Regions from separate parts of the Oceanobacillus sp. FSL K6-0118 genome, predicted to be linked through region 1. Evidence: riboswitches for the same ligand, from Rfam matches in the RefSeq annotation. Region 1 holds a riboswitch; each other region holds the start of a gene.
The links. A riboswitch is a leader RNA that binds a small molecule or an ion and turns the genes downstream of it on or off. The one in region 1 is predicted to bind S-adenosylmethionine.
Positions count from the first base shown of each region.

Region 2: it holds a riboswitch for S-adenosylmethionine, as region 1 does, so the genes downstream of both, MHI02_RS14085 (methionine ABC transporter ATP-binding protein) here and MHI02_RS08680 (methionine ABC transporter ATP-binding protein) in region 1, are expected to answer to the same signal.
Region 3: it holds a riboswitch for S-adenosylmethionine, as region 1 does, so the genes downstream of both, MHI02_RS00040 (PLP-dependent aspartate aminotransferase family protein) here and MHI02_RS08680 (methionine ABC transporter ATP-binding protein) in region 1, are expected to answer to the same signal.

Region 1 covers NZ_JBBOVR010000001.1:1,672,059-1,679,054, forward strand. The annotation lists gene MHI02_RS08670 (helix-turn-helix domain-containing protein) at 1-276, shown strand, start outside; gene MHI02_RS08675 (IS1634 family transposase) at 471-2,186, opposite strand; SAM riboswitch class I at 2,383-2,485, shown strand; gene MHI02_RS08680 (methionine ABC transporter ATP-binding protein) at 2,586-3,599, shown strand; gene MHI02_RS08685 (methionine ABC transporter permease) at 3,589-4,257, shown strand; gene MHI02_RS08690 (MetQ/NlpA family ABC transporter substrate-binding protein) at 4,281-5,120, shown strand; gene MHI02_RS08695 (iron-containing alcohol dehydrogenase family protein) at 5,192-6,292, shown strand; gene MHI02_RS08700 (helix-turn-helix domain-containing protein) at 6,580-6,879, shown strand; gene MHI02_RS08705 (IS3 family transposase) at 6,876-6,996, shown strand, end outside.
Region 2 covers NZ_JBBOVR010000001.1:2,753,304-2,760,299, reverse strand. The annotation lists gene MHI02_RS14115 (acetyl-CoA C-acetyltransferase) at 1-252, shown strand, start outside; gene MHI02_RS14110 (acyl-CoA dehydrogenase family protein) at 411-2,195, shown strand; gene MHI02_RS14105 (arsenate reductase family protein) at 2,516-2,872, shown strand; gene gcvH (glycine cleavage system protein GcvH) at 3,006-3,386, shown strand; gene MHI02_RS14095 (toprim domain-containing protein) at 3,516-3,881, shown strand; gene MHI02_RS14090 (thioredoxin family protein) at 3,913-4,236, shown strand; SAM riboswitch class I at 4,442-4,556, shown strand; gene MHI02_RS14085 (methionine ABC transporter ATP-binding protein) at 4,711-5,751, shown strand; gene MHI02_RS14080 (methionine ABC transporter permease) at 5,741-6,397, shown strand; gene MHI02_RS14075 (MetQ/NlpA family ABC transporter substrate-binding protein) at 6,568-6,996, shown strand, end outside.
Region 3 covers NZ_JBBOVR010000001.1:5,158-12,153, forward strand. The annotation lists gene MHI02_RS00015 (aminopeptidase) at 261-1,487, opposite strand; gene MHI02_RS00020 (winged helix-turn-helix transcriptional regulator) at 1,662-1,988, shown strand; gene MHI02_RS00025 (acyl-CoA thioesterase) at 2,076-2,579, opposite strand; gene cls (cardiolipin synthase) at 2,599-4,041, opposite strand; gene megL (methionine gamma-lyase) at 4,217-5,404, opposite strand; SAM riboswitch class I at 5,707-5,824, shown strand; gene MHI02_RS00040 (PLP-dependent aspartate aminotransferase family protein) at 5,946-6,996, shown strand, end outside.

The sequences.
Region 1 (6,996 bases):
TATGAGCTATTAGCAAACCGTTCTCAATTCAGTAGTATTGAACCAACCATTGTTCATGTCACTCCTAAACATAGAAATTTACGTACGGAGACTTATACCCATTTACAAGATGAGTTTATATATATCTTGGAAGGGTCTATCTATCTATTTTATGATGGGGAAAATTATTATATGGAAAAAGGGGATAGTGCTTATTTCAAGGGGGAAAAACCTCATCTCTTTGTGCCAGTCAATGATGAAGAAGCTCAGGTTTTAACATGCTTTATTAGCATATAGTTGTTGTTAGAATTTTGTTTTACCAAGTTACTAATGAATTAGGAATTGTAGAAAAATGTCGAATCTTCATTGACAGTTTTACTAACTAGCCGTATAATAAATTTTAACTTAATCTCATGTTTGACACTAAAAATCGCCAAAAACACTGCTAAATCAATGTTTATGGCGATTTTTTTAAGGCATAAAACTGCGTACTATTTTTCCCTTTTGGTTTGTTTAAAAATTTTTTTCATATTTTTTTGAGTAACTATTTCGTAGTCAGTTCTAAAGCCAAATGCATCATGTAATGCATCCGTAATTTCTGTTCGAGTATATACAGGTATGTATCCTTCTCCATCCAATTCTAGCATGTTCATATTTCTTAACGTACTAATTAATTCAGGACATGTAAATCTTTCATCCAACTTTTTTTCTAGAATGCGATAGATCAATAAGGACAAAAAGCATGTTAGAAAATGTGCCTTTATTCGGGTTTCTCTTTGCAAGTAAACTGGTCGAGCCTGGAATTCACTTTTTAGTATTCGGAATGTCTCCTCAATCTCCCATCGCCCATGATTTATCTTAATTATTTCCTCAATAGTTGATTCTAGATTGGTACATACGGCATAAAATCCATCATACATGGATTCGTTATCAATCTGTTTCTGATTCAGAGTTGCTTGCGTCTTATCCGCAATTTCACCATTGTCTGTTACATGTGTCGCTTTAATGAATCTCTTTGGGTCATTCTGATTATGTTTATTCAACGAGCTTGGATTTTCCATCTTTTTCTTCGCTCGTTCAACTTGTTTAGCTCGAATGGATGATTGATAACGCTGATAAACAGGGGAGTAGGTGACAATTAACTTTTGTTCTAGATCATTTTCCTTGATCCAACGCTCTTTGTAGTACGTTCTCTGGTCATTTTCGAGATTGCGAATGTCATTCAAATTTATCTTTTTATTACTTCCTGGTATTCGCCACCCTTCAGGATCCAGAGACCATTCCTTCAAAAATTTCTTCAGTTTTTTGATAGACTGCGTAGTTACAAAGGCGCGTTTTCCTCGAGTATTATATATCCGATTCTTATTTGAAGATAGACCGGCATCTGTACATACAACAAATTTTGAAAGGTTAAAGTCCTTTAAAATACGACGTTCCAACGGTTTCAAGGTTGTTTGTTCATTTCTATTTCCAGGTGTCATACTAAAAGCAAGTGGAAGGCCTGACCCATCCATGAACAGTCCCATTTGAACAATTGGGTTGGGGCGATTTTCTTTAGAAACTCCATATTGTTTTAAACCGTCTTCTTCTTCGATTTCAAAGAAAAAGTTTGTGCAGTCATAATATAGAATCTGTGTGTTTCTATCCACTACATTTAGACTGTTTTTATACACCATTTCCTCTATGTAATCTGATTGCTCGGCGAGGACACCAAGTGCCCGATAAATTTGATGTGACTGAAAATGTGCAGGTTCAAGTAAGTCTTTCGAATGTTCAAACGTTCCTTTTTTAGAGGTCGGATGTAGAATCCGTAAATAAAGAAGGCGCGAAAGTATTTCATTCAGATCATATTTGAATTCATACTCCTGAGATATCTTCTGGCAAATTTTATCCAGTTTTAACCCATGGTAAATAGATTGTAAAAAGAGGTAACCAGCATTAAATAGCGTCTGTTTATTCAATGGTATTTGCTTGGCAGGACTGTATTTGGTGACGATTTTATAGTTTCGTTCCTTTTCTTCCAGTGTTAACTTTTTAGCGTATTCTTTTGCCCAGGTATAGGGATCCACACCAGGATGCTTTTCTAAAATTTCTTTGTCATTTCCCAAGGCTTCAACAACTTTGGTTGTCCTTTTATTGCCCCGATAAATATCTTTAATTACAAAATAAGACTTGGAATTTTTAGAACGACTCACTTTAATACGCATAAAATTACCCCCAAAGCAGCTAATGTTACCTTAATTATAGTATATTACGAAATGTTACGCAATAAAATTATGAAAAATTTGACAAAAAAATAAAGCCGTACCAAGGCTTTTGCGCGTTTTTTTTATTTTAGGGTGTCAAACTCCCGAGTTTTACTAACTAGCCGTATAATAAATTTTAACTTAATAATTTTCATATAACTTATCAAGAGTGACCGAGGGATTGGCCCAATGACGTCCGGCAACCCCCTTATGGGAAGGTGCCAAGTCCAACAGAATGATCACATTCTGGAAGATAAGCGGAAGATACATTGTTTGTGTCGATGCTCCTTTCAGATGAATGGAGTATTTTTTTTCGTAAAAATATGTCATATTGGCTGTAAAAAGAGCGAGGGGATATAGATGATAAACATTAATCATTTGTCAAAGGTATATCAGACGAAAAAAGGAGAAGTTAGTGGCGTTAACAATGTTTCACTAACCATTAATGAAGGTGAAATCTATGGCATCGTTGGTTATTCTGGTGCTGGTAAAAGTTCCCTTGTACGATGTATCAATTTATTAGAACGTCCAACTAAAGGAAATATAACAGTAGACGGTGTTGATTTAACTAAATTAAAAAGTGAAAAGCTGAGACAAGCTAGATTAAAAATCGGTATGATTTTCCAAGACTTTAATCTGGTTAGTCAAAAAACGGTTTTTGAAAACATTGCTTTTTCGCTAAAAGCAGCAAAAGTTCCTTCCAATCAAATTGCGTCAAGGGTAGAGGAATTATTAGCGATGGTTGGGTTAAGTGATAAGCGGGATGTTTATCCAGGCCAATTAAGTGGTGGACAAAAACAACGGGTTGGGATTGCTAGAGCACTTGCTAATGATCCAAAAGTTCTTTTATGTGATGAAGCAACATCTGCCTTAGATCCTACAACAACGAAATCGATTCTTCAATTATTAAAGAAGATTAATAAAGAGATGAATATTACGATCGTATTAATTACACATGAAATGGACGTAGTAAAGGAAATATGTCATCGAATGGCGATCATGCAAGCTGGAAAAGTCGTTGAAGAAGGTGATGTGTATGAAATCTTTGCAAGTCCTAAAAATGAATTAACGAGGGAATTTATTTCAAGTGTTATTTCATTTGATTTACCAGCTCCCGTACTAGAAAAGGTGACGGGTACATTAGTGAAAGTTATTTTTAAAGGGGAAATTGCCGGGGAAAGTATTATTTCCGACATGGTACAGAAATTTAAAGTGAAAGGTAATTTTTTGCATGGATCTATCGACTATATTCAAGACGCACCGCTAGGAATTTTTGTCATGGAGCTTAATGGGGAAAAGGATGAAGTAAGCAAGGCGGTCCAATATATTGAAAATCGTTCAGCACATGTGGAGGTGATAAAAGATGGAATTTGATGTGAATCATATTATCGAATTAATTCCCGAGCTAAACACTGTGTTTCTTCAAACACTTTATATGATATCAGTTGGATTACTTGTAGCAGTGATTTTCGGATTGCCAATTGGAATTTTAATATTTGTAACAGATAAAGGACTATTCTTGCAAAACAGATTTGTAAATCAGATTGTAGGATTTATCGTCAATATGATACGGTCCATTCCATTTATCATTTTATTAGTGGCACTTATTCCATTAACAATTAAACTTACAGGTTCTACGATTGGACCAAAAGCTGCATCGGTTCCATTATCGGTTGCGGCTATCCCGTTTTTTGCGAGATTAGTAGAAACATCCCTTAGAAAAATTGAGTATGGTGTGATTGAAGCCGCTATTGCAGCTGGGGGTACACCATGGATGATTATTAAAGATGTATTGTTACCTGAAGCAAAATCTGGGATTATCTCAGGGATTACGATTACTGTTGTAAGTTTAGTTGGTACATCAGCTATGGCTGGTGTTGTCGGTGGTGGAGGAATTGGAGACCTTGCCATTCGTTTTGGATACTACCGTTATGATGACACCATCATGATTACTACCGTTGTTATATTGATTGTACTTGTTCAATTAATACAGATTATTGGCGACAAAATTGCCAAGGCTGTTAATAAATAATATAAGGGAGAAGGAAAAGAAAAATGAAAAAGAAAATTTTTATACTAATCGCTCTAATCGCTATTTCTTTGCTTGCTGCTTGTGGTGGCGGTAATGGTGAAGAAAGTTCTAGCGATAGTTCTACAGGGAATTCAAAAGAAATTAAAATTGGTGCTACTCCTGGCCCGTACAGTGATATGGTAAATAAAGCGTTAAAACCAGGCCTAGAGGATTTGGGTTATTCCGTAGAAGTGGTTGAATTTAGTGACTATATCCAACCGAACAACGCATTAAATAATGGTGATATCGATGCAAATCTATTCCAACATACTATCTATCTGGAAAACTTTGAAGCTGAGAATGATATGGATTTATCCGCATTGAAAATTGTTCCAACTGCACCAATGGGAATATTTTCTAACAAATATAATTCTATAGATAAAATAGAAGATGGTGCAACTGTTGCAGTTCCTAATGACCCAACGAATGGGGCTAGAGCATTTAATACACTTCAAGATGAAGGATTAATTAAACTAGATGAAAATGCTGATGAATTAACTGTTTCAGAAAAAGATATTAAAGAAAATCCGAAAAAACTAGTATTCCAACCAATTGAGGCTGGTCAATTACCTCGTGCAGTTGATAGTGCTGACTTAGCAGCGGTACCAGGTAACTATGCTTTAGCGGCAGATATGGATTTACTTGATGCTTTAGCATTAGAAGATATGTTAGATCAATATCGAAATGTTATAGCTGTTAAAGCTGAAAATGAAGATAGTCAACTAGCGAAGGACCTTGTTCAGGTAGTAGAATCAGACGAATTTGAAAAAGTGATTGATGAGGAATTCGAAGGGTTTGGAAAACCAAGCTGGATGACTGAGTAATGATTATTCTTATGGTTAAGAGTGAGGGGGCTTAAGCCTTCTCCTTTTTCATATACAAAGGAGAGAGCATAATGACAAATACAATATCTGTGCATGGAGCACCAAGTGAATACATATTAGAAGAAGGAATTTTAAACGGATTAGAAAATAAATTAATCGAGCGTGGATTTCGTAAGGTACTGATTGTTCATGGAACCAAGTCTTGGGAAGCTGTTAAGCCTTACTGGAATTCTTTTTCAGAAATTTCAAGTGAAGCATACCTATATCATGGGGAATGTTCCTTAAATGAAATCGATACCTTATCTAACGTTATAACGGAAGCGGAAGTGGATGCTGTCATTGGTGTTGGGGGAGGAAAGGTTCTTGATCTTGTAAAATCTTCAGCCCATCTCACACATACCCCATATGTTTTAATCCCGACACTTGCATCAAATTGTGCTCCTTGGACACCGATTAGTGTGATCTATGATGATGATGGTTCCTTTGTACGTTTTGATTTATACCCTGAAAATGCAAGTCTCGTGTTAATAGAACCACAGATATTATTACATGCACCACTTGATATGTTTATTGCAGGAATCGGGGATACCCTAGCAAAATGGTATGAAGCCGAAGTACAAATAGGGAAAATGAATACAAAATCAGCGGCGTTGGAAATTTCTTATCATGCTGCGAAACTGTGTAAAGAAAACTTGCTTGAGCATTCAGAACATGCGATTGAAGCGGTGAAGAGTGGTGTCTTGAATGATGATTTTATTAAAGTTGCTGAAACCATTATTATGATTGGTGGAATGGTTGGAGGATTTGGTGATCATTATGGAAGGGTTGCTGGTGCCCACGCCATTCATAATGGATTAACTGCTCTCGAGGAAACACATCAAGCGCTTCATGGTGATAAGGTTGCATATGGTATTTTAATCCAACTCATTTTAGAAGATAAATGGAAGGAAATCGATGAGATATTACCATTTTATCAAAAATTACATTTACCCAATTCACTTAAATATCTAGGTGTACAAACAATAGATGAAGAGAATTTAATTCAAGTTGCTGAAAAAGCTGTTAAACCAGAAGAATCTATTCACGTCCTACCTGGAGCGATTACAAGCGATTCAGTTGTACAGGCAATGATTCAACTGGAGGAAAAAGTAAACGGCGTAACCGTTTCATGATGAAAAAGTATACTTTCGGAAAAACAGGTGGAGAATCTAGATTCTTCACCTGTTTTTTGTTATGCGCTAAAGTAGCAGCTTTGTCTGTGGGAAGGGTATCAAGGACAGAACTGCATTCAAAAAAATTTGAAATGTCCGTGAGGGTATCACGGATAAAACTGCCTTCAAAATAGTTCATAATGTCCATGAGATGATGATATTGTATCTATAAAGTAGACAATTTTAGAAAGTGTCCTATTCATTTGATAATCTTATATATAGAATTAGATAGAAAATAGGGGATGAATATGACAAGACAACTAAAAAGATACAGTTATGAATTAAAGAAAAAAGTGGTTGAAAAGTATTTTGAGGGGTATGCAATCCGAGATTTGATAAAGGAATATAACATTAGTGCACCTCGAGTAGCGAATCGGTGGGTTAATAAGGTACGTGAAGGAGGTTATGAAGCGTTAAAAGATACAAGAGGTATGAAAAGCATAGGTAAACAGAAACGAAAAGAAGAGGAAACCAAAGATGAGCTTATCGAACGACAAGCATTACAAATCGAATATTTAAAAAAGCTTTTGGAGCTGGAAAGGATGTGAGAAAGCAGAAAGAGGTACAATTTGCCTTTATAGAAGCAAATGAGAAAGATTATCCTGTTACGATGTTAGTGCAACTGACTGATGTATCACGATCTGGTTATTACAAATGGAAAAAAC
Region 2 (6,996 bases), 1.1 Mb from region 1:
ATAGGTTTATTTGAATTAAATGAAGCATTTGCTGCACAAGCAGTACGCGTCATTCATGCTTTGGACTTAGATATCGATAAAGTAAATGTCAACGGTGGGGCAATTGCTCTTGGCCATCCACTCGGCTGCACTGGTACAAAATTAACCCTAACCTTAATGAATGAAATGAAGCGTAGAGATGTTCAATTTGGTGTCGTTACCATGTGTATCGGTGGGGGCATGGGGGCAGCCGGTGTATTTGAACTTTTATAGGATGTTCAAAAAGTACGGTAAAAATGACATGCCCCTGCAAAAGGGGTATGCCGACGTTGGGCGCAAAGCCGCCTTGAACTTCTCGGTCCTTTTTATCCTCCTTTTTGAACACTCAATTTTATAAAAACTAGTAATCTATTTTAGAAAGGATGAAGAAAATGAGTGAAACAAAGGAAAAGTTATTTAAAGGTGGAGCATTTTTAACAGAAGACTTAACAAGTGACGATGTTATAACACCAGAAGATTTCAATGATGAACAAAAACTGATTGCTAAAACAACACATGATTTCGTTGATAAAGAGGTATTACCAAACATAGAAGAGTTAGAAAATCAGAACTTCGATTTAAATAAAAATCTTCTCAAAAAGGCTGGAGAATTAGGTCTACTAGGAGCTGATGTCCCAGAAGAATATGGTGGATTAGGTTTAGATAAGACAAGTTCTGCTCTAATTACAGAAGAATTCTCAAGAGCTGGTGGTTTTTCCCTTTCTTATGGTGCACACGTAGGGATCGGTTCTCTTCCAATCGTATTTTTTGGTAATGAAGAACAAAAGAAAAAGTACTTACCAAAACTTGCAACTGGTGAACTAATTGCAGCATATGCGCTAACAGAATCTACATCAGGGTCAGATGCATTGGGAGCCAAAACAACCGCAGTTTTAAATGAGGCTGGAACACATTATGTATTAAATGGCGAAAAACAATTTATTACGAATTCTGCTTTTGCTGATATATTTGTAGTCTATGCAAAGATTGATGGAGAACACTTCAGTGCCTTTATCGTTGAACGAGACTATCCGGGAGTTTCTACTGGTGTGGAAGAAAAGAAAATGGGAATTAAATCATCCTCTACACGAACGCTAGTTTTAGATGATGCACAGGTCCCAGTAGAGAATCTTTTAGGTGAAAAAGGGAAAGGACATAAGATAGCCTTTAATATTCTTAATGTTGGAAGATATAAATTGGCCATTGGTGGAATTGGTGGGGCAAAAGATGCTCTTGAAGCTAGTGTGAAATATGTAAATGAACGTAAGCAATTTAATACGAAGATTTCTAGTTTTTCTTTAACACAGGAAAAACTTGCTACGATGGCTGCAAGTATCTATGCTAACGAAAGTTCTGTATATCGTACAGTTGGATTATTCGAACAAAGAATGGGAGCTTTAACAGATGAGCAATTAAATGATGGAAGGGAAGTAGCTGCAGCTATAGCCGAATATCAAATAGAATGTTCATTAAATAAATTTACGGCTACAGAAGTATTGGATTATGTAGTAGATGAAGCAGTTCAACTACATGGTGGAAATGGATTTATTCAAGAATATGCAGTTGAAAGAATGTACCGAGATTCAAGAATTAATCGTATTTTTGAAGGAACAAATGAAATTAACCGATTGATTGTACCTGGAACTTTATTGAAGAAGGCGATGAAAGGTGAATTACCTTTAATGCAACAAGCTCAAGATCTTCAAGAAGAATTAGTAACGAAGATGCCTGAACAGGTTGGAACTGGTACATTGGAACAAGAGAAATACTTACTTAAAAATGCGAAGAAAATCGTATTGTTTGCTGCAGGGTTAGCTGTTCAAAAATACCAGCAAAAGATTGAATTTGAGCAGGAAATCCTTGTGAACTTGGCAGATATGGTTTCCGAGGTTTATAATATGGAAGCGGCTATTCTACGGACAGAAAAGGCAATAAAAAAATCCGGAGAAGCAGCTAATAACCAAAAACTTCTTTATACACAAGTGTACGTACAAGAAGCATTTAATCGTGTGGAAGCTGATGCGAAAGAAACGATTATCGCTGCCAGCGAAGGAGATACTTTACGTATGATGTTATCTTCCTTACGTAAATTAACACGTCACAACCCATTTAACGTTGTGAAGAAAAAGCGTGAAATTGCCGCTAAAATTATTGAAGAAGAAAAATATGTAGTTTGATTTTGAAAGAACAAAGGCGCTGGAGCTGGACGTGGCCTTCTCTGAATAATTATCCACATGCAGCGAATTTTATAATTCCCTGGTAAACAAAGAAAAAGATATGATTCCCGAAATATAATGGGAATCATATCTTTATTTGCTTTTCAGGTTGAGTTGTACTGATATTCAGCGAGTGAATACTGATAACTTGGTATGAATGCTATAGTTTCATGTTTGATTCTAGTAAAGTCTATCTATCGCCAGTGATAAGTCAAACTAATGTATTTAGCTGGAAAACATGATAAGATAGAAGAAATGATCATGAGCAAGGAGTGTACATAATGGCATTAACTTTTTACTGGTATCCAAACTGCGGAACATGTAAAAAAGCAAAAAAATGGTTTGATGATAATCAAATAGAGTATCATGCAATTCATATTGTAGAAGAAACACCTACAAAAGAAGAGTTATTAAGTCTCATAAAGAAGAGCGAATTACCTGCAAAGAAATTCTTTAACACAAGTGGGAAAAAATATAGAGAATTAAATATAAAAGAAAAGATTAAGGATGCATCCACAGAGGAAATGGCAGAAATTTTATCTTCAGATGGGATGCTAATTAAACGTCCGATAGTTACAGATGGAAATAAAGTAACGGTTGGATTTAAAGAAGAGATGTTTACAGAAAATTGGTTATAGAGGTTGTTCAAAAGTCTGGTGAAAAAAACACTGCGAATTTAGCTGATCTTGGCCCTTTTTGAACAGCATTATAAACATAAGTTTTTCCTATAAGTAATAGGATTATACAAACGAACATTTGGAGGGATAGATGATGAGTTTACCAAAAGATTTATTATATTCAAAAGAGCATGAATGGGTAAAAAAAGAAGGGGATAACGTACGTATTGGGATTACGGACTTCGCACAAGATGAACTAGGAGATATTGTATTCGTGGAACTGCCTGAAGTGGGCGATGAGATTAAATTAAATGAACCATTCGGTAGTGTTGAATCAGTTAAAACGGTGTCTGAGCTATACGCTCCAATAACCGGAAAAGTAGTTGAAGTAAATGATGAATTAGAAGATCATCCAGAATTTGTGAATGAGTCACCTTTCGAAAAAGCATGGATGATTGTAGTAGAACCATCAAGTGAGTCTGAATTAGATTCAATGTTGAAGCCAAATGAGTACGAGGAACTAATAGATAATTAAAACAAAAAAACATGGCTAACGTACATTTATTCTAAAAAGCGTATAGTTATCCTCCATTTTATCATATACTTATGTAAACAGGATACTTATAACGAGCATCTTACTTGCTTACATGGGGAGTGCTGTGTGATGATAACGTCTGATTCGGAAAAAGTAATCATTGTAGAAGGGTTGACCGATAAACGTCAAATCGAAAAAGTTATCAATGACGACGTAACGATTGTCTGTACGAACGGTACACTAGGAGTAGAGCGATTTGACGAGATGTTAGAAATGTATCAATTAGATGATAGGGATGTTTTTATTTTAGTGGACGAAGATCGTTCAGGAATAAAACTCAGAAAGCAGCTTGCGCGTGAATTACCACATGCTGATCATATTTATGTAAGTAGTGAATATAGGGAGGTTGCAACAACACCCGAACATATCCTTGCAACTACACTAGTTGGTAAACATTTCTCAGTTAACCCTTTATTCTTAATAAAAGAATTTTAAATGATTATTCGTTCAATTTAATCGGTATAGGGTGGTTTCATTGCAAGAAATAACAGAACAAGCATTAAATGAAGAAAGATATCTATTATATATTTACACCCCTTTTTGCGGAACATGTAGTGTGGCAAGAACGATGTTAGAAAAAATCGAATCTGTTCATAAAGAAACCATTTTTTATGAAATGAATGCATCGTATTTTCCAGAATTTATGTATGACAACAAGATTGAAAGTGTTCCATGTTTACTTATTAAAGAAGAAAATCAAATAAAAGAAAAAATCTATGCTTTTAGGTCTATAGGAAATATTTATCGTTATTTAATTCAGTATAAGCCAGAGTTATTTGGAAATAACTGAAGTGAAATCGACAAAAGCAGGTTTATTTTTGATCGGTAGGACAGAAAATACTCTCCTATCTGTCTGAGTTAACTAAGGCATTCTCTTAAAAAGCTTGACGACATGCCAAGTTTCCTAAGGGGATATGTAACTTTGCTTCGTTATTTGACAAACCTAAGGGCATAGTGCTATCATGGTTTTAATATTATACTAGTAAGCTATCAATCTCTTATCAAGAGCGGTGGAGGGACAAGGCCTGAAGAAACCGCGGCAACCTTCAAACAATGTTGTTTGAAAAAGGTGCTAATTCCTGCAAAGCATATTGCTTTGAAAGATGAGAGAATGGAATGACATAGTAAGCGTCTTTCTGTTCTCATGTTCAGAAAGGCGTTTTTTATTTTAGTATACATTTGTATCACACGATTATTGCAAGTATTTCCAATGCTAGATGTTGTATACTAAAAGAGATTCTAGCTGAATGAAGGAGGATTCGTTTTGATTTCAATTAAAGGGTTACGTAAGGTTTATACATCAGACAATAAGAAATTAACAGCGGTAGATGATTTAACCCTTGATATAGAGAATGGTGAGATTTTTGGTGTCATAGGCTACAGTGGTGCTGGAAAAAGTACATTCGTACGACTACTAAACCGCCTGGAGGAACCAACTGAAGGAAATGTTATTATTGATAAACAAGAAATCACCTCATTAACAAAGAATGAGTTGCGCTCCGCACGAAAGGAAATTGGGATGATTTTCCAACACTTCAATTTGTTATGGTCCCGTACGGTTGAAGATAATATCTCTTTTCCACTTGAAATTGCAGGGGTTTCCAAAGAAAAAAGAGTAAAAATAGTCCAAGAATTAATTGACTTAGTAGGGTTATCTGGTAGAGAAAAAGCATACCCTTCTCAATTAAGTGGAGGTCAAAAGCAACGTGTTGGGATAGCACGTGCATTAGCAAACAATCCGAAAGTATTGCTTTGTGATGAGGCAACTTCGGCACTAGATCCAGAAACAACCAATGCTATTTTAGATTTATTAGTCGACATTAACCAGAAGCTTGGTCTCACAGTCATTTTGATTACTCATGAAATGAATGTGATTCGTAAAATTTGTAATAGGGTTGCCGTAATGGAAAAAGGGAAAATCGTGGAGCAAGGTGATGTCCTTGATGTTTTCTCTCATCCCAAACAACCTGTGACGAAAAAATTCGTAGCTCAGTTAATGGAGCCGGGTTCTGAAGATGAAACAGAAGATATTGAGAATCTGTTACATAATGTAAACCATGACGGTGTTCTATTACGTTTGCGTTTTATCGGAGAGTCAACAAATCAGACTTTAATAAGTCAATTAGCGAAGAAATTCCCAATTGACATTAATATTTTGCAAGGTAAAATTACGCAGACACAAACAGGTGGATTTGGAACATTAATTACGCAATTTATAGGTAATGAAAAAGATATTAGTAATGCGATTGAATTCATTCACCATGAAACCTCAGTAGAAGTGGAGGTTATACGTAATGCTGACTAATATAAAGATGGAAGATATATGGACTGCAACTTATGAAACCTTTTATATGACTATTATCGCACTTATTGGTACAGCTATTATAGGTATTATCCTTGGTTTACTATTATACTTAACATCTAAAGATGCAATTTGGGAAAATACAACTTTTAACGTTATCGTTGCGAGTATTGTCAATGTCTTTAGAGCTATTCCTTTTATCATATTAATACTATTACTTTTCCCATTTACGAATTTTCTTGTAGGAACGGTTCGGGGACCTACAGCTGCTCTACCGGCCCTGATCATCGGATCGGCACCTTTTTATGCTAGATTAGCTGAAATTGCTTTTCGTGAAGTAGATAAAGGGGTAATCGAAGCGGCAAAATCTATGGGGGCAAAAACAAGTACGATTATTTTTAAAGTGCTTATCCCTGAATCAAAACCAGCTTTAGTTTCTGGTTTAACCGTAACCGCCATAGCATTAATTGGGTATACCGCAATGGCAGGTGTTATCGGCGCCGGGGGACTAGGGGACTATGCATATTTTTACGGATTCCAGAGAAGGCAATTTGATGTTGTTTTACTATGTACGATTCTGATTTTAATTATCGTTTTTATTTTCCAATTTATTGGAGACTATATCACTAATAAAATGGATAAAAGATAGACAAGCTTAAACGGGCAGTAAGACCCCCACCTCAAGCTTAAGGGGAACAAAGAAGTCAACTACCCGTTAAGATCCGATAAAAGCGACTAACCATCAGTGGGGATGTAGGAAAATCCCTACTGATGGAAGTCTTCTTTATAAGCAAAAAATAATAAGGGGAGAGAGTAAATATGAAGAAATTATTAGGTACATTACTAGTCTTACTTTTCACCATCGTGTTAACTGCTTGTGGTGGATCATCAGATGAGAATTCAGCAAATGAATCAACAGAGGATGCGGAAATCACCATTGGCGCTTCTAGTACCCCACATGCTGAAATTTTAGAAGAGGCAAAACCACTCTTAGAAAAAGAAGGTATTACATTAAATATTGAAGAATACCAAGATTATGTTTTTCCAAATGATGATTTGGCAAATGGCAAATTAGATGCGAACTTTTTCCAACACATTCCATATCTAGAGCAAACAATTGCTGACACTGGAAATGATTTAGATTATTTTGATGGAATTCATGTAGAGCCAATGGGTGTTTATTCTAAAAATATTAAAAGTATAGAAGATATTCCTGATGGCGCAGAAGTCATTATGAGTCGTTCTGTT
Region 3 (6,996 bases), 1.7 Mb from region 1:
AGTTACCGAATTAGATTTTTTGGCCTTGTTCCGGCACTCATAACGTCGATGAGTTACCGAATTAGATTTTTTGGCCTTGTTCCGGCACTCATAACGTCGATGAGTTACCGAATTAGATTTTTTGGCGCTTGTTCCGGCACTCATAACACCTATGAGTTACCGTAAACAACCCAATGGGGAATCCCCCTAGTTTTCATAGGAAGGATTCACCCAAAAAAGCAGGCACAAGGGAAAAGCCTATCCCTTGTGCCTGCTATTATTTATGCCCATGTACCATTTCTAAAAATTGGTTCCACTGTGCCATCTTGCTTAACCCCGTCAATATCCAATTCTTGAGAGCCTATCATAAAATCCACGTGAATAAGGCTATCATTGACACCATGTTTGTCTAGTTCCTCATCTGACATGGTTGAGCCATTTTCTATATTCGTTGGATAAGCCTTTCCAAGTGCGATATGACAAGAAGCATTTTCATCAAATAATGTATTATAGAAAATAAGTCCAGACTGAGAAACCGGAGATTCATGCGGTACTAAAGCTACTTCACCTAATCGACGTGCCCCTCCATCTGAATCTAAAAGATGTTTTAATACTTCTTCCCCTTGCTCGGCCTTAAAATCAACTACTTCCCCGCCTTTGAAAGTTAAACTGAAATGATCAATCACACTTCCACCATAGTTTAACGGCTTCGTACTAGCGACCGTTCCATTCACACCATATTTATGTGGCACAGAGAATACTTCTTCTGTCGGCATATTTGGATTAAATGTTACGCCTGTTTCTGCTTGAGCAGAGCCACCCTTCCATATATGACCTTCTGGAAGTTCTATTTCTAAGTTCGTACCAGGAGCCTTAAAAATTAATTTCTTGTAATTCTTAGCGTTTAATTCTTCTCTCTTTTCCTTTAATGTTTGATTATGCGCATCCCATGCTGCAACTGGGTCGTCTTGATCGACACGGACAATTTTTAAAATAGCGTCCCATAGACTTTCGATAGCTTCCGCTTTTGTTTTATCTGGGAATATTTTTTGTGCCCAGTCGCCTGAAGGAATAGAAATAATAGACCACGGTATTTTATCATTCATTGTATATTTGCGAAAATTTTTCAGGGCCTCTCCTGCTGCTTTGTTTGCCATTGCCACTCGCTTTGGATCAATATTTTGAAGTAAATCAGGATCGGTAGAACGAATGCTTAATACAGCAGCTCCATCCTTTGCATACATATCATGAAGCATGACACGCCATTCTGGGAATGAACCGATAACTTCATCTGGGGCATTTTCATATTTTAATAATGCTAACTCGTCATCTGACCAGTTAATATGTACATCCTTTGCACCAAGTTCATACGCCTTCTTCGCAACTATTCTTGTAAAATCTGCTCCTTCAATCGGTGCATTAATCATTAATGCTTGATCGGGCTGTAAATTTACTCCTGTTTTTAATGCCAATTCTGCATATTTTTCCAGTGATTGATGGTCTACCATCTTTTCCCCTCCAATTAATTAGTTTTACCACTATTATTATTCCACTTTTTCATATGAAATACCTTCTTAATTGCTTATTCCATTTTCTCCAAGTTCTTTACTCATCGTTCAGATTTTGCTAAAATGACATTTAGTTACTTTTAGTAATTAATAGATGAGATTGAGGTGATCAGAATGGAGAAATTATGTCCACGATTTGAAAAAGCAATGGGACTTCTTAGTAAACGCTGGGTTGGTCTTATATTATTTGAATTATTGCAAGGGCCGAAGCGATTTTCAGAGATGGAAACTGATTTGCCTATAAGTGGAAGATTGCTCTCTGATCGTTTAAAGACGCTTGAAAAGGAAGGAATTGTTAAACGTACTATTTACTCTGAATTTCCAGTTCGGATTGAATATAGTCTATCAGATAAAGGGAAAGCTTTAGAACCTGTTATAAAGGAAATTCAAAATTGGGCAGAAGACTTTATCACCTATGAGGAAGTTGAACCAAAGTCATAGAAAATTGACATTTACTATTAGACGTTATCATCATTTATTTAACATGAGTGACCATTTTTAGCTGTATGGTCACTCACCCATTCATTTTTAAAATCCAAATTTCTCCGCAAACTCTTTCGAACGTTTTCTTCTTGCTTTACGTTGTTCTGCACGTTCGATAGCCGCTTCATGAAGTGCCCTTTCCTGTTCTGTTTCTGGATAAACGGCAGGAACTACATCTGGTTTTCCATTTTCATCTAATGCCACAAACGTTAAAAATGCGGTATTACACACTCTTTCTTCACTCGTTATTACATTTTCTGTTACTACCTTAACGAAAATCTCCATAGACGTCCGGTGTGCATATGTAACAAATGCTTCTATTGTGATTGTTTGCCCTAATGTTACTGGGGATAAGAAGTCAACAGAGTCCATGGATGCTGTTACAACATTTTTTCTTGCATGCTTTAATGCAGCGATGGACGAGACCTCATCAATATGTGCTAATAACTTTCCACCAAAAAGAGTTCCATGATTATTCGTATCTGGCGGAAGTACAAGTGTTGTTTTTATTGCTCTTGATTCTGAACAAGCCTTTGCTTCTAATTCCATTTCTGTGTATATCCTCCCATTATAGTACCGGTGAAATTAAACGAGAAATCGACTCCTTAAATCGAATCCCGATCGTACGTTTATTATATAGTTTTTCCGTCATCTGCGTAGATAATTTTATATCTTGATTAAAGGCATCCACTAATTGTTTGGAGATTTCTTGGTCATAAATAAATGCATTCACTTCAAAATTAAGTTGGAAACTTCGTACATCAATATTTGCTGTACCCACCGAGGCTATCTTTCCATCAACTACAATTGTCTTGGCATGGAGAAAGCCATTTTGGTAAATATACACTTCCGCACCCGCAGCTAGTAATTCTCCAGAATAAGAAAGTGTTGCCCAATAAACAAATGGATGATCTGGTTTATTCGGAATCATTAACCTAACCTTCACACCGGAAAATGCCGCAATTCTTAATGCGTCAAAAAGACTATTATCAGGAATAAAGTACGGTGTTTGAATGTAAATATATTCCTTAGCTGATAAAATCATTTTAATGTAACCATACTTTATTTGTTCCAACTCTGAATCCGGACCACTCGAAACAATTTGCATTCCTACATTACCACTAGGTTTAGCATTATAATAACGTTTATTATATAAAATATCCCGTCTTGACGCATGGTTCCAATCTAAAACAAACCTTGTCTGTATGCTATTTACTGCATGTCCCTCTATTCGTAAATGGGTATCACGCCAGTAACCGAATTTTTTCTTTTTCCCAAGGTATTCATCACCAATATTAAAACCACCTATATAAGCAATCCTCCCATCAATGATGGCTGCTTTTCGGTGATTCCGATAATTAATTTCAAAGTTAATTTTTAAGAATGTAGAAGGGAAAAATGCCTCAATCTGAACCCCTTCCTTTCGAAGTTTATGGAGGAATTTTTTACTTAACGAACGAGACCCCAAATCATCGTATAGTACACGTACTTCTACTCCTTGCTTCGCTTTCCTTATTAATGTTCTTGCAATTCTTTGTCCGAGCTCATCATTTCGTATTATATAATATTGAAGATGGATATGATCTTCCGCCTTTTCTAAGTCCTCTATTAATGAATCAAACTTTTTTTTTCCATCCGTAAAAATTTGAACATCATTATCCTGGGTAAGAACGGCATCATCATTTCGTAGATGCAAGTAGGCAATATCCGAATACTCCTGCATATTCGGATTATTAAACCGAAACTGATGGTTATGGAAAACACCCATCTGATCCTTTACTGACTTCCTGAACGCTATCCATGTTTTTCGATCCCAGGTAAAAATACGTTTTCTATATAGGGAGCGGCCAAAAATTAAATAGAGGATAAAGCCTAAAATCGGAATAAATAAAAGTACCATTAACCAAGCCCAAGTCGATGGTGGGTTTTTCCTTTCAAGAAAAACAATAGAAATACCTAATAAAATGTTCATTACGATGATAAAAGCGAATAAAAAAGTTAGTATTCCCATTGTTTCACCTCTTCCTATAGGAATAATATATCCATATTATACTTACTTTTCCTTCATTTAACTAATTATAAGAACGATGCATTGAAGTTTAGTATTCCATCCATATTGTTTCATATTCCATTCTACCACGCCCAATCCCCGCTTTCTTTGATTCGGCATGTGGATATTCAATTCCTTATTTCAACTGATCTAATGCTTGTTTTAAATCGTCCCAAATGTCTGGCCATGCTTCCAAACCAACCGATAATCGAATTAGTTGATCTGTAATCCCCATCTTTTTACGAGATTCTTCAGGTACTACAGCATGAGTCATCGTTGCTGGATGTTGAATGAGTGATTCTGCGTCACCTAGACTAACCGCAATTTTTATCATCGATAAAGCATTAAGAAATTGTTGTGCATCTTTTTTGTTTCCCTTAATCTCAAAAGATACCATTCCCCCACCTTTTCTCATTTGTTTCTTCCCTATACTAAAGTCAGGATTTGTTGACTCATGTGGATAGAATACGTTATCCACTTTCGGGTGACTTTTGAGATGTTCCATGATCTTCTTCGCATTTTCGCAATGGCGGTCCATACGTAAAGGTAATGTCTTTAATCCACGAATTAAAAGCCAAGCATCAAACGGGGACATAACCCCACCAATGTCTTTTAAAGTAGTTAATGCAACCTTATCCACAAATTCCTTCTTCCCAACCACGAGTCCTGCTATCACATCTCCATGCCCGCCAATATATTTCGTTGCACTATGAATGACAACATCACAGCCTAAATCAAGTGGTTTCTGTAAATAAGGAGTGGAAAAGGTATTATCCACAACAACTGGAATATCAAATTCCTTGGCAACCTTGGAAACCATTTCTAAATCTACTAAACGCATCGTCGGGTTAATCGGAGTTTCAATATAAATGACCGCTGTTTCAGGTTTTACTTTGGAGCGGATTTCTTCTTCGGTGTCCATATTTGAAAAATCAACTTTCATGTTATACTTATCCTTCATCATGGTTAAAAGACCAAACGTACACCCATATAAACCTGAAGAGCATAAGATATGATCGTTTGCTTTTGATAAGGAGATTAGTACAGCCGAGACTGCTGCCATCCCTGAACTAAAAGCTAGTCCCCGCTCCCCATTTTCTAACGTAGCTATCTTTTTTTCCAAAATAGTTACAGTAGGATTTCCAAGTCTCGAATATATATACCCATCTTCTTTCCCCGAAAAACGCAACTCCCCTTGTTCTGCTGAATCAAATGTAAAAGTTGACGTCTGAAAAATGGGTGGTGCCAAACTTCCTAACATTTCTTTATCCTCATAACCATCGTGAATAATTGCTGTTTCTATATGTTTATATTTCTTTCCCATCCGTCCTTATCCCCCTTCCATTTCCATACTTATATATATGCATTTAGTTAAGTTTCATTGAATAGGTTTAAAAAAACTTAAGCCCCTGGAAATACAATAGTTAGAATACTAAATGTATAAAGAAGAACAACCATCTGTGGAGGTTTTCCTCCATCCCCTTAGTCGGATTTTTACGGACAGTTGATCTCCCACCTACCTTTTTTGTTCCCCCAGAAGCTTGAGGTAAGATAAAATTATTTATTTTTTTGAAATGTATTGACAAATAAAATCCCGACCATTATACTAAGCATTAATCAATAAATCTCTTATCAAGAGCGGTGGAGGGAATAGGCCCTTTGAAGCCCGGCAACCTGAAAGTTAGTAACTCTTACTTTTCTACGGTGCTAAATCCTACAGGTCACATGAACTGGAAGATAAGAGGAGGATCGGCTATTTGTATAAATAGAAGCCCTCTTCTTAGGAAGAGGGCTTTTTTTCATCCCCTCTGCCTCCAGATTTGGAATAGTAACATACCAATCAAACACTCAAGGAGGAATTATCTATGTCTAAATTCGATTTACAAAACCCTGAAACATTATTACTTCATGCAGGTCAAGAGGTTGATCCAACAACCGGCTCACGTGCGGTTCCAATTTATCAAACAACTTCTTATGTTTTCCGTGATACCGAGCATGCGCAAAATTTATTTGGTTTAGCAGAACCTGGTAATATTTACTCTCGAATCATGAATCCTACATTGGATGCGTTTGAACAACGAATAGCAGCTTTAGAAGATGGTGTTGGTGCCCTGTCGCTATCATCAGGAATGGCGGCCATAACATTTGCTATTTTGAATATTGCAGAAGCCGGAGATGAGATTGTGGCCGACAGCAACCTATATGGTGGTACATACAATCTTTTTGCTAATACTCTTCCAAAGTATGGCATCAACGTTAAATTTGTAGATGGAACAAACCCTGAAGCAGTAAGAGCTGCTATCAACGAAAAAACAAAGGCCGTTTTTGGTGAAATTATTACAAATCCAAGTTTACAAGTATTCGATGTAGAAACCATTGCGGACATTGCTCATGAGAATGGAATTCCGTTAATCATTGATAACACATTTGCAACTCCATACGTTACAAAACCAATCTCATGGGGGGCAGATATCGTTGTACATTCCGCCACAAAATGGATTGGTGGTCATGGTACTACCATTGGCGGTGTCGTTGTAGATGGTGGACGTTTTGATTGGGGGAATGGGAAATTCCCAGGGTTTACAGAACCTGATGAAAGCTATAATGGGTTAAAATATGCAGACCTTGGCCCAGCAGCATTTATTACAAAATTACGTGTCCAATTATTACGTGACATAGGCGCGTGTTTAAGTCCACAAAATGCTTTCCTATTTTTACAAGGATTGGAGACCTTACATTTACGCATTAAGCAACATACGAAAAATGCACAAGTAGTTGCCGAATACCTAAACAATCACCCAGCAGTCGAGTGGGTTAACTATCCTGGATTAGAAAATCACCCATCCCACGAAAAGGCGAAAAAATACCTGAAGGATAGTTTCGGTTCAATCATTACGTTCGGTATTAAAGGTGGAC